2 regions of the Streptomyces sp. NPDC050560 genome follow, and region 2 is predicted to be linked to the other one. Evidence: predicted binding sites of a transcription regulator. Region 2 holds the regulator's gene; the other holds the start of a gene.
What was found. The regulator HrcA, encoded in region 2, represses chaperone genes, less so after heat shock. The targets are predictions, from matches to a motif close to TTNGCACTCNGNNNNNCNGAGTGCNAA.
Positions count from the first base shown of each region.

Region 1: a site for HrcA is predicted at 3,895-3,921, ahead of groES (co-chaperone GroES). Genes of this name have one in related genera too.

Region 1 covers NZ_JBITGT010000001.1:812,739-818,557, forward strand. Annotated here, with positions in the region: gene ACIBIW_RS03405 (MOSC domain-containing protein) at 1-328, shown strand, start outside; gene ACIBIW_RS03410 (SDR family NAD(P)-dependent oxidoreductase) at 432-1,205, shown strand; gene groL (chaperonin GroEL) at 1,710-3,332, opposite strand; gene groES (co-chaperone GroES) at 3,440-3,748, opposite strand; gene ACIBIW_RS03425 (polysaccharide deacetylase family protein) at 4,093-4,893, opposite strand; gene ACIBIW_RS03430 (methyltransferase domain-containing protein) at 5,320-5,819, shown strand, end outside.
Region 2 covers NZ_JBITGT010000011.1:258,477-264,295, forward strand. Annotated here, with positions in the region: gene ACIBIW_RS25960 (S41 family peptidase) at 1-294, opposite strand, end outside; gene ACIBIW_RS25965 (16S rRNA (uracil(1498)-N(3))-methyltransferase) at 458-1,240, opposite strand; gene ACIBIW_RS25970 (nitronate monooxygenase) at 1,237-2,436, opposite strand; gene dnaJ (molecular chaperone DnaJ) at 2,519-3,652, opposite strand; gene hrcA (heat-inducible transcriptional repressor HrcA) at 3,653-4,669, opposite strand; gene ACIBIW_RS25985 (MBL fold metallo-hydrolase) at 4,889-5,659, shown strand; gene ACIBIW_RS25990 (DUF3097 domain-containing protein) at 5,725-5,819, shown strand, end outside.

The DNA of each region.
Region 1 (5,819 bases), on a different contig from region 2:
GCTCGAAGTGACGTGCGGCCGTATCCCGTGCCGTACGTTCGCGGGCGGCGTGGGCCAGTCGGACCTCATCAAGCGGTTCACGCTGCGCGCGGAGCCCGGCGCGTATCTGCGGGTGATCGAGCCGGGCGAGATCCGCGCGGGCGATCCGATACGGGTGGAGCACCGCCCGGACCACCAGGTCACCGTCTCCCTCCAGTTCCGCGCGGTCACGAGGGAGCGGCACCTGCTGCCGGAGCTGCTTGCGGCCGGGGAGGCGCTGCATCCCGAGTCGCTGGACAGGGCTCGGGCCTATGTGGCGGCGGGCGGTGAGGGGGTTAGGGGGAACTGAGGCTGCGGCGCGGCCGGTCGACGCGGGCCCGCGTGCGGCGGCGGCGCGCGCGGCGGTGGGACACGCCCCCTGGCGGGGTGCGGGCGCTCATTAACCTTGCGCCATGACTACGGCTCTGATTACGGGCGCCACCTCGGGCATCGGCGCTGCCTTCGCACGGCGGCTCGCGGCGGACGGGCACGATCTCGTCATGGTGGCCCGTGACACCGAGAGGCTGCGCGCCCAGGCCACCGAGTTGCACGACAGGCACCGCATCGAGGCGCGGGTGCTGACGGCCGACCTGTCGACGGAGCGGGGCATCGGGGCGGTGGAGAAGCGCCTCGCGGACGGCAGGGACCCGGTCGACCTGCTGGTGAACAACGCCGGGTTCGGCAACAAGGGCCGTTTCACCGACGTGCCGGTGGCGGACGAGCTGCTGATGCTGAAGGTGCACTGTGAGGCGGTGCTGCGGCTGACGAGGGCGGCCGTGGGGCCGATGCGGGAGCGCGGCAGGGGCGGCGTGGTGAACGTGGCGTCGGTGGCGGCGTTCGTACCGCGCGGCACCTACGGGGCGTCGAAGGCGTGGGTGGTGCAGTTCACGCAGGGCGTGGCGAAGGACCTGGCCGGGTCGGGGCTGCGGCTGATGGTGCTGTGTCCGGGGTTCGTGCGCACGGAGTTCCACCGGCGGGCCGGGATGGGCACGGACAACATCCCGGGCTGGATGTGGCTGGACGCGGACCGGGTGGTGTCCGCGGGCCTGGCCGACCTGGACCGGGGCAAGACGGTGTCGATCCCCGACCCTCGCTACAAGGTGCTGCTGGGCGCGGCGAAGCTGGTGCCACGCGGGCTGCTCGCGGGGATCTCGTCCAGGACGGGGCGCAAGTATGGGCCGCGGTAGGTGCGGTAGCCGCGGTATCCGCGGTGGGTGCGTGTAAGGGCGCAGTGGCGGAGGCTCGAACGGCGGGGGTGGGGCGGGGGCGGGGGCGGGGGGAGAGAAACACCGGGCTTGCCGCCCGGCCGAACCCCGGTCAGGCGTACCGAAATGCCACGGAACCGCGACCCGGCGTGCGCAAGGGCGCCCGGCGCGAAGGCGCCAGCGCCCAGTGGGAAGGCGCCCGGTGGGAAGGGCGGCCCGCCTGGTGAAGGCCCGGCGTGGGGGGGGCAGGCCGCCTGGTGAAGGCCCGGCGCAGAGGGCGGGTCGGCAGAAGGAGGGCGCGCGGAAAGGGCGGCCTGGTGCAAAAGGGTCTGGCGCGAAGAAGGCCGGGCCCGAAGAGAACGCGGCGGCAAGGGTGGCTCGTCCGAAGAGGCCCCGATGCAAAGAGCCCGACGCGAACGCGCCCCTGCCGAAACGGGCCCGGCCCCCGCGGTGGTTGCCGTGGGGGCCGGGGTGAAGCGGGGTGGGTCAGTGGCTGTGGCCGTGGCCCGCGGCGGCCTCGGGCTCGTCCTCTGCGGGCTTCTCGACGACGAGGGTCTCGGTCGTCAGCAGCAGGGACGCGATGGAGGCCGCGTTCTCCAGGGCGGAGCGGGTGACCTTCACCGGGTCGATGACGCCGGCCTTGACCAGGTCGACGTACTCGCCGGTGGCGGCGTTGTAGCCGTTGCCCTTGTCAAGCTCGGCGACCTTGGAGGCGATGACGTAGCCCTCAAGGCCCGCGTTCTCGGCGATCCAGCGCAGCGGCTCGACCGCGGCGCGGCGGACGACGGCGACACCGGTGGCCTCGTCGCCCTCCTTGCCGAGGCTGCCGTCGAGCACCTTCGCGGCGTGGACCAGGGCGGAGCCGCCGCCGGAGACGATGCCTTCCTCGACCGCGGCGCGGGTCGCGGAGATGGCGTCCTCCAGACGGTGCTTCTTCTCCTTCAGCTCCACCTCGGTGGCGGCGCCGACCTTGATGACGCACACGCCGCCGGCCAGCTTCGCGAGGCGCTCCTGGAGCTTCTCGCGGTCCCAGTCGGAGTCGGTGGTCTCGATCTCGGCCTTGATCTGGTTGACCCGGCCCGCGACGTCCTCGGACTTGCCGCCGCCGTCGACGATGGTGGTGTCGTCCTTGGTGACGGTGACGCGGCGGGCGCTGCCCAGTACGTCGAGGCCGACCTGGTCGAGCTTGAGGCCGACCTCCTCGGCGATGACGGTGCCGCCGGTGAGGGTGGCCATGTCGCCCAGCATCGCCTTGCGGCGGTCGCCGAAGCCGGGGGCCTTGACGGCGACCGCGTTGAAGGTGCCGCGGATCTTGTTGACGACCAGGGTCGACAGGGCCTCGCCCTCGACGTCCTCGGCGATGATCAGCAGCGGCTTGGAGGAGTTGGCCTGGATGACCTTCTCGAGCAGCGGCAGCAGGTCCTGGATCGAGGCGATCTTGCCCTGGTGGATCAGGATGTACGGGTCGTCGAGGACGGCCTCCATACGCTCCTGGTCGGTGACGAAGTACGGCGAGAGGTAGCCCTTGTCGAAGGCCATGCCCTCGGTGAAGTCCAGTTCGAGGCCGAAGGTGTTGGACTCCTCGACGGTGATGACGCCGTCCTTGCCGACCTTGTCCATGGCCTCGGCGATCAGCTCGCCGACCTGCTCGTCCTGGGCGGAGAGCGCGGCGACCGCGGCGATGTCGGACTTCTCGTCGATCGGGCGCGCCGAGGCGAGGAGGTCTTCGGAGACCGCCTTGACGGCGGCGTCGATGCCCTTCTTCAGGGCGGCCGGGGAGGCGCCCGCGGCGACGTTGCGCAGGCCCTCCTTGACCAGGGCCTGGGCCAGCACGGTGGCGGTGGTGGTGCCGTCGCCCGCGATGTCGTTGGTCTTGGTCGCCACCTCCTTGACGAGCTGGGCGCCGAGGTTCTCGTACGGGTCGTCGACCTCGACCTCGCGGGCGATGGTGACGCCGTCGTTGGTGATGGTCGGGGCGCCGAACTTCTTGTCGATGACGACATTGCGGCCCTTGGGGCCGATGGTCACCTTGACGGTGTCGGCAAGCTTGTTGACGCCGCGCTCAAGGGCGCGACGGGCGTCCTCGTCGAACTTCAGGATCTTCGCCATGGGAGCGTTTCAGCCCTCTCGGAGACTGTCGTGAACGAACTGCGCCCCCAGCCGCCCGGCTTGTTAAGGACGCGGGGCCAGGGGCGCAGAATGCAGAACGTGGTGAATTACTTCTCGATGATCGCGAGGACGTCGCGAGCCGAGAGCACGAGGTAGTCCTCGCCGCTGTACTTCACCTCGGTGCCGCCGTACTTGCTGTAGAGCACGATGTCACCGGTCTTCACGTCGAGCGGCAGGCGCTCGCCGTTCTCGAAACGGCCCGGGCCCACGGCCAGGACGACGCCCTCCTGGGGCTTCTCCTTGGCAGTGTCCGGGATGACCAGGCCCGAGGCCGTGGTCTGCTCGGCGTCCAGCGGCTGGACCACAATGCGGTCCTCGAGCGGCTTGATGGCAACCTTGGTGCTGGCGGTCGTCACGATCCGACCTCCCCCTTCGGAGATCTCACGGGGTTAACTGTCTGAGGTGGCGACCAGGTCGATCCGTCGTCGCGGGTGCCGGACCTGCCCGTCGCGTGTTTGGCACTCTCCTACGGGGAGTGCCAGGGCTGAGCCTATGACCGCGATTAGCACTCGGTCAAGCGGAGTGCCAGCGCGGCGGGCTGCGCCCGTATCGCGCGGGGGGCGGACGCGGCTCCGACCGGCGCCCCCTCGCTTCTCACACGCCCCGGCGGCCCGCGTCACCGTGCGTGGAGTGCGACGGCGGAGGGTGCCCTCGCGCACGGCCTCCACCGTGCATGTCGCGACCGCCGGACGGGCCCGGGTCACGGCAGGTAGTCCATCAGCGCGGCAAGGGCGTAGCCCTTGGGGGTGATCGTGTTCAGGAGCCTGCGGATCGCGTCGGCCATGGGGGCGTTCCACTGGGCCTCGCCCTTGAAGTGGGTCAGGACGACGTCCCCCGGGGCGAAGTCGCCTTCGGGGCGGTCGTACGCGACGCGGTCCGGGAACACCTGCTCCTGCCAGCGCAGCACCGTGCGGATGCCGCAGCCCGCCGCCGCCTCCAGGGTCGTCGTGTCGTAGGTCCCGTACGGGGGGCGGAAGATGTCGGGGCGCTGTCCGTACTGGTCGTCGAGGACCTGCTGCATTCCGCAGATCTCGGCCGACTGCCGCTCCGCGGTCAGGTCGGTGAGGCGGGGGTGGGTGAGGGTGTGGTTGCCGAGGACGGTGCCGTGCTCGGTGCGCAGGCGCGCGAAGTAGGCGTAGTCGTCCTTGATGAAGCGGTCGCTGAGGAACGCCGTGTAGGGCAGGTCCAGTTCGCTCATCATGCGGACGAAGTCGGGGTCCTTCTCCACGCCGTCGTCGATGGTGAGGAAGAGGATCTTCTCCTTGGTGGGCACGGTGGACACCACGGGCGGCAGCCCTGGCTCCTGCGGGGCGGGCAGCTCCGGTTTCCCGGAGGGGGGCGCGGGCGGGCGCAGCGGGGGCGCGTCGAGGCCCCAGCGCTGCCATGGTTCCGCGCCCGGCGCGCTGCGGCCCGCGCGCGCCGCGCGGCCGTCGTCGCCGCACGCCGCCACCGCCGCCAGCGCCGCCGCCGTCAGCAGTACGGCCGCGAGACGGCGGGGCACGGCGCGACGGCGGACGGCACCCGTCCTTCGGCGACGGTCCGCGCGGGCCGTCGGCCGGTCGCCCCTCATTCCCCCCGCCCGGCACCGTGTCTCGCCGTGGCTCCACCTCATGTGCGTACTCCCTTGTCGCCTCGCGCATGTTCCGGCATGTTCCGGTCCGTCCGCCGGAGGCTGCCGCAGGCCCTGGAAGGGCGCCAGGGGCCCCGCCGTTGCCCCGGCGTCGGGCGCTGCCCCCAAGAGCCCCCGAGGCTTCCAAGGCCCCGTACGGCCGTCGTACGGGACCCGCTCCCGCCCGCCGCCGGACCACCCGTACCGCCGGGCGCGGCGGTGGTGCCGGTGCCGGGGCGTGGGTGAACCACAATGGGCGGGGTGAATGTCCCCGAACGGGCTACCGCGGAGGTGGCCGGAGTGTCAGGAGTGGTCGGCGTGGCGGAGGCTGGGCCGGTGGCCGGCGACGAGGCCCGCGAGGTCGCGCTGTTCGACGCGCTGCTCGGACCCGAGGGTGCCGCGCTGCTCGACGAGGTGCGCGACGTGCCGCAGGAGCGCGCCCTCGCCGTCGCCACCCGGCTGCGCAGGCACCACCCCCCTGAGCTGGTCGCCACGGCGCTCACCCAGGCGCGGCTGCGGCAGCGGGCGGCGGCGAAGTTCGGGGCGGACGCCGGGCGGATGTACTTCACCGCGGGCGGTGTGGAGCAGGCCACCCGCGCCCCCGTCGCGGCGCACCGCGCCGCGCGGTTCTGGCGGCACGGGGTGCGCGGCGTGGCCGACCTGTGCTGCGGCGTCGGGGGCGACGCGATCGCCTTCGCGCGGGCCGGGATCTCCGTGCTCGCGGTCGACCGCTCCCCGCTGACGTGCGCGGTGGCGCGGGCCAACATGGCGGCGCTCGGCCTCGGAGGACTGGTCGAGGTGCGGTGCGCCGACGTCGA
Region 2 (5,819 bases):
CCCGTCGGGGGTCCAGCCGAGCACGGTGGTGCGGGCGCCCCAGTGGGTGAGCCGGCGGGAGGGGCCGCCGTCGACCGGGGCGGTGTGGATCTCCCTGGCGCCGTCCTTGGTGGAGGTCCACGCCACGGTGGCGCCGTCGGGCGAGATCCTGGGGTGGTCGACCGGCGTGTTGTCCGCGCTGACCCGCCAGGCCCTGCCGCCGTCGAGCGGTGCGAGCCACACGTCGTCCTCTGCGGTGAAGGTGATGAACTCACCGTGAACATGCGGAAACCGTAGGTACCCAGACTCTGTCACGCGATCAGCGTAAGCAGACCGGGGGACCCGGGTCAGCGGTTTGGATCACTTCCGCTGGGTATGGCTCGGGCTCGACGGTCCCGCGCGGGGGCGTGCGGAGCCCGTGGCGCGGTGTTCACGGGCCGTTCCCGCGGGCGCCGGTGGCCCGGCGTGGCGTCGGTCACTACGTGTCGTACGGGTGGGTGTCCTGGCGGCGCCAGCGGGTGCGGGTGAGCACGGCGGCGACGGCCGCGGTGCCCGCGGTGGAGGTGCGCAGCACGGTCGGCCCGAGCCGGTGGACCTCGGCGCCGACGTCCCGGAACTGGTCGAGTTCCTCGCCGGTGAGGCCGCCCTCGGGGCCGACGACGAGCACGATGTCGCCCTCGTCGGGCAGGGCGGCGGTGGCGAGCGGCCGTGCGGGCACGGCGGCGTCCTCGTGGAGCACGGCCGCGAGCGCGGCGTCCCCCAGCAGGGCCGCGACCCCCGCGGAGTTCAGCGGCTCGGCGACGGTGGGGAAGCGCACCCGCCGCGACTGCTTGCCCGCCTCCCTCGCGGTGGCGCGCCACTTGCCGAGCGACTTCTGGCCGCGCTCGCCGCGCCACTGGGTGACACAGCGGTGCGCGGTCCAGGGGACGATGGCGTCGACTCCGGTCTCGGTCATGGTCTCGACGGCCAGTTCGCCCCTGTCGCCCTTGGGCAGCGCCTGGACGACGGTGATACGGGGCGTGGGCTCGGGCTCCTCGCGTACGGAGTCGACGCGGACGACGAGCCGGTCCTTGCCCTCGGTGGCGAGGGTGAGGCAGGGCGCCCAGCGGCCCGCGCCGTCGGTGAGGGTGACGGGCTCGCCGGGCCGCAGCCGCTTCACGGAGACGGCGTGCCGGCCCTCGGGCCCTTCGAGGGTGTAGTGCTCGACGCCCCTGGGCGGTACTCCGTCGAAGCTGTCGACGACGAAGACGGGCGGGGTCACTGGGCGCCGCCCCTCTCCGGCGGCACGGGACGCCGCGGTGCCTCGGGTCTGCTGTGGCTCTGTGTCTCCTGCCGGTCCACGGCCTCCCGGGCGGCGGCCCGCTGCTCGGCGGTGAGCTGCGAGGCCCAGGCGGGGGTGGCGACCTGGACGAGCCTGGCCTGTTCCAGCTCGGCGGCGAGCAGCACGACGAGGTCGGCCGCGGGCAGGTCGCGGGCGAGGCGGTGGCCCTGGCCGGCCCACAGCGCCATGCCCTGGGCGTCCCCTGCACGGGCCGCGGCCTTGCGCAGCGGGGACGTGAGGTGGTGCACCTGGGGGTAGGCGGCGGGCGCGTAGGGGCCGTGTTCGCGCAGGAAGCGGTTGACGAGGCCGCGGGCGGTGCGGCCGGAGAAGGCGCGGGTCGTCTCGGTGCGGGTGAACAGCGGGCTGGTCAGGGCCTCCTTGTGAAGCGGGGAGGCGCCGGACTCGGGGGTGGCGAGGAAGGCGGTGCCGAGCTGGGCGGCCGAGGCGCCCGCGGCGAGCACGGCGGCGATCTGGGCGCCGCGCATCAGCCCGCCGGCCGCGATGAGGGGCAGTTCCGTGGTCTCCCTGAGCCGGGTGACGAGCGGCAGCAGGGCGGTGCCCGCGCGGTCGTCCTCGGGCAGGTCGCGGTGGCTGCCGTAGTGCCCGCCGGCCTCCATGCCCTGGGCGCACAGCGCCTCGGCGCCCGCCCGCTCGGCCGCGGCGGCCTCCTCGGGGGTGGTGACGGTGACGACGGTACGGGTGCCGACGCGGGCGAGCGCGGACAGCACCTCCGCGCGCGGACAGCCGAAGGTGAACGACACCACGGGCACCGGGTCGTCCATGAGGACGGCCAGCTTGGCGTCGTAGCCGTCGTCCATGCCGCTGTCGGGGTCGCCGAGTTCGGTCTCGTACCACCCGGCCTCGCCGGAGAGCTGGTCGCGGTAGACGGCGACGGCGGAGGGGTCCGCGTGGTCCGGCTGCGGCAGGAAGAGGTTGACGCCGAAGGGGCGTGAGGTCATCGACCTGAGCTGCTTGATCTCCTGGTACATGCCGTCGGCCGTCTTGTAGCCCGCCGCGAGGAAGCCGAGTCCGCCCGCCTCGGACACCGCGGCGGCGAGCCGGGGGCCCGAGACCCCGCCCGCCATGGGCGCCTGCACGATCGGCAGAGGGAAGATCTCGGTGAGCGCAGGGGACATGACCGCATGGTGTCACGTCCCTCACACAAGTCAGAACCGTCGCCCCGGGGAAGCTCCCGGGGCGGGTCACGACCGCCTTGCCCTAGCGCCCGTTGAACGCGTCCTTGAGCCGCGAGAACAGCCCCTGCTGCCCCGGCTGGAACTGTCCCACCGGGCGCTCCTCGCCGCGGAGCTTGGCCAGTTCGCGCAGCAGGCGCTCCTGCTCCGTGTCCAGCTTGGAGGGGGTCTGCACCTCGACGTGGACGATGAGGTCGCCACGGCCGCCGCCGCGCAGATGTGTGATGCCGCGGGTGTGCAGCGGGATGGACTGCCCGGACTGGGTGCCGGGGCGGATGTCGACGTCTTCGAGCCCGTCCAGGGTCTCCAGCGGCACCTTGGTGCCGAGGGCGCCCGCGGTCATCGGGATGGTGACCGTGCAGTGCAGGTCGTCGCCGCGGCGCTGGAAGACGGCGTGCGGCAGCTCGTGGATCTCGACGTAGAGGTCACCCGCCGGGCCGCCGCCTGGGCCGACCTCGCCCTCGCCCGCGAGCTGGATACGGGTGCCGTTGTCGACGCCCGCGGGGATCTTCACCGTCAGGGAGCGGCGGGAGCGGATGCGGCCGTCGCCCGCGCACTCGGGGCAGGGCGTGGGCACCACGGTGCCGAAGCCCTGGCACTGGGGGCAGGGCCTCGACGTCATGACCTGGCCGAGGAAGGAGCGGGTGACCTGGGAGACCTCGCCGCGTCCGCGGCACATGTCGCAGGTCTGCGCCGAGGTGCCGGGGGCCGCGCCCTCGCCGTTGCAGGTGTTGCAGACGACGGCGGTGTCGACCTGGATGTCCTTCGTGGTGCCGAAGGCGGCCTCGTCCAGCTCGATCTCCAGCCTTATCATCGCGTCCTGGCCGCGCCGGGTGCGCGACCTGGGGCCGCGCTGGGCGGCCGTCCCGAAGAAGGCGTCCATGATGTCGGAGAAGTTGCCGAAGCCGCCGGCGCCGAAGCCGCCCGCGCCGCCGCCCGACTGGGACAGCGGGTCGCCGCCGAGGTCGTAGACCTGTTTCTTCTGCGGGTCCGACAGCACCTCGTAAGCGGCGTTGATCTCCTTGAACCGCTCCTGGGTCTTCGGATCGGGGTTGACGTCCGGGTGCAGCTCGCGGGCGAGCCGCCGGAACGCCTTCTTGATCTCGTCCTGGGATGCGTCGCGGCGTACGCCGAGTACGGCGTAGTAGTCCGTGGCCACTTACGACTCCGCCAGGATCTGTCCGACGTAACGTGCCACTGCGCGTACTGCTCCCATCGTTCCCGGGTAGTCCATGCGGGTCGGTCCGACCACGCCGAGCTTGGCAACTGCCTCGCCGCCCGAACCGTAACCGACCGACACGACGGACGTGGAGTTGAGTCCCTCATGCGCGTTCTCATGACCGATTCGCACGGTCATGGCCGAATCCGTTGCCTCCCCGAGGAGCTTCAGGAGCACCATCTGCTCCTCAAGCGCCTCCAGCACCGGCCGGATGGTGAGTGGGAAGTCGTGCCCGAAACGGGTCAGATTGGCGGTGCCGCCGATCATGAGCCGCTCCTCGGTGTTCTCCACCAGTGTTTCGAGGAGGGTGGAGAGCACCGTCGACACCGTACCCCGGTCCTCGGCCTCGAAGTCCTCCGGCAGGTCCTGGACGAGATGCGGCACGTCGGCGAACCGCCGCCCCGCGACCCGGCTGTTGAGCCTGGCGCGCAGGTCGGCGAGGGGGGCCTCGCCGCAGGGCGCGGGGCAGTCCACCGTACGCTGCTCGACCCGTCCCGTGTCGGTGATCAGCACCAGCATGACGCGGGCGGGGGCCAGCGACAGCAGCTCCACATGGCGCACCGTGGAGCGGGTCAGGGAGGGGTACTGCACGACGGCGACCTGCCGGGTGAGCTGCGCGAGCAGCCGGACGGTGCGGGCCACGACGTCGTCGAGGTCGACCGCGCCGTCCAAAAAGTTCTCGATCGCGCGCCGCTCGGGCAGGGTCATCGGCTTGACGCCGGCGAGCCGGTCCACGAAGAGCCGGTAGCCCTTGTCCGTGGGGATGCGGCCCGCGCTGGTGTGCGGCTGCGCGATGAAGCCCTCCTCTTCGAGGGCCGCCATGTCGTTGCGCACGGTCGCCGGGGAGACGCCGAGGTGGTGGCGCTCCGTGAGGGCCTTGGAGCCGACCGGCTCCTCGGTGCCCACGTAGTCCTGGACGATGGCGCGCAGCACTTCGAGCCTGCGCTCATTGAGCATCGCGCACCTCCCGCCACCGGCTGGCACTCGCGCGCTGGGAGTGCCAAGTTACTGACCACCAGTGTACGGGGCCCGGGTGTGCCCCGGGCAAGACCGGCCGGTCGGGGGTCTTCCCCGATTCCGGGCGCGGCATGCGCGGTGCGGGTGGTGACGGGTGGGGAGTTGGGGACGCGGGGGCGGCTGCGGTGGCCGCGGGTGCCGGGTCGGTACCGTCGGGGCATGTCCGTCGACGACAGCCAGGACGCCGGGCTCCGCTGGGAGGCCGTGACGGCGTCCGCGGCCCGGGTGCGGCTCGCCCCCTGGGACTGCGGCGCCGCTCTCGTACGCACTCCCGTGGGGCCGCTGCTGGTGGACGCGGGGGCCGATCTGCGGCAGGGGGCGGCGCTGCGGGAGGCGGCGCGTGCGCGCGCGGGGGCGCCCGTGGCGTGCGTGGCGTTCACCCACCCCCACTTCGACCATGTGCTGGGCGCCGCCGCGCTGTCCGGGGCCCGCGGCTACGGCGCCGCGGGCATCGGGAGCGCGCTCCTGGCGGGACCGGGCCCCGGAGGGCTCGCGGCGCTGCGCGCGGACGCGCTGCGGGAGGGCGCGGAGCCGGGCGCGGTGGCGCGGGCGTGCGCGGCGCTCGGCGGTCCTGGGAGCCCGGCGGCGGCGCCGGTCGAGGTCGCCGGGGAGCTGTGGCTCGGGCCGCCAGGCGGCGGGGTGCTGCTGGTGGCGCTCGGCGCCGCGCACAGCCCCTGTGACCTCGCCGTGGTCGTGCCCGGCGCCGGGGGCGAACCGCCCGTGGTGTTCTGCGGTGACCTGGTCGAGGAGTCGGGGCCGCCCCAGGCGGGCCAGGACGCGGCGCCGGGACGCTGGCCCGCCGCGCTCGACCGGCTGCTCGCCCTCGGGGGCCCCGACGCGCGCTATGTGCCGGGGCACGGCGCGGTGGTCGACGCGGCGTTCGTACGGCGCCAGCGCGACGCACTGGCGCGGCGGTTCAGGACCGGCTGAGCGGCGCGCCCCGCGTGCGGCGTGTCGCCGTATCGGGCCCGGCACTTGTTCCTATCGTCGGCCGAATGCGCCAGTACTCGCAGGACCTGACTCCGCCCTGGAAGAAGCAGCAGCCCGCGCCCGAGGTCCCCGCGACCCCTGACCTGGTCGTGGAGGAGGC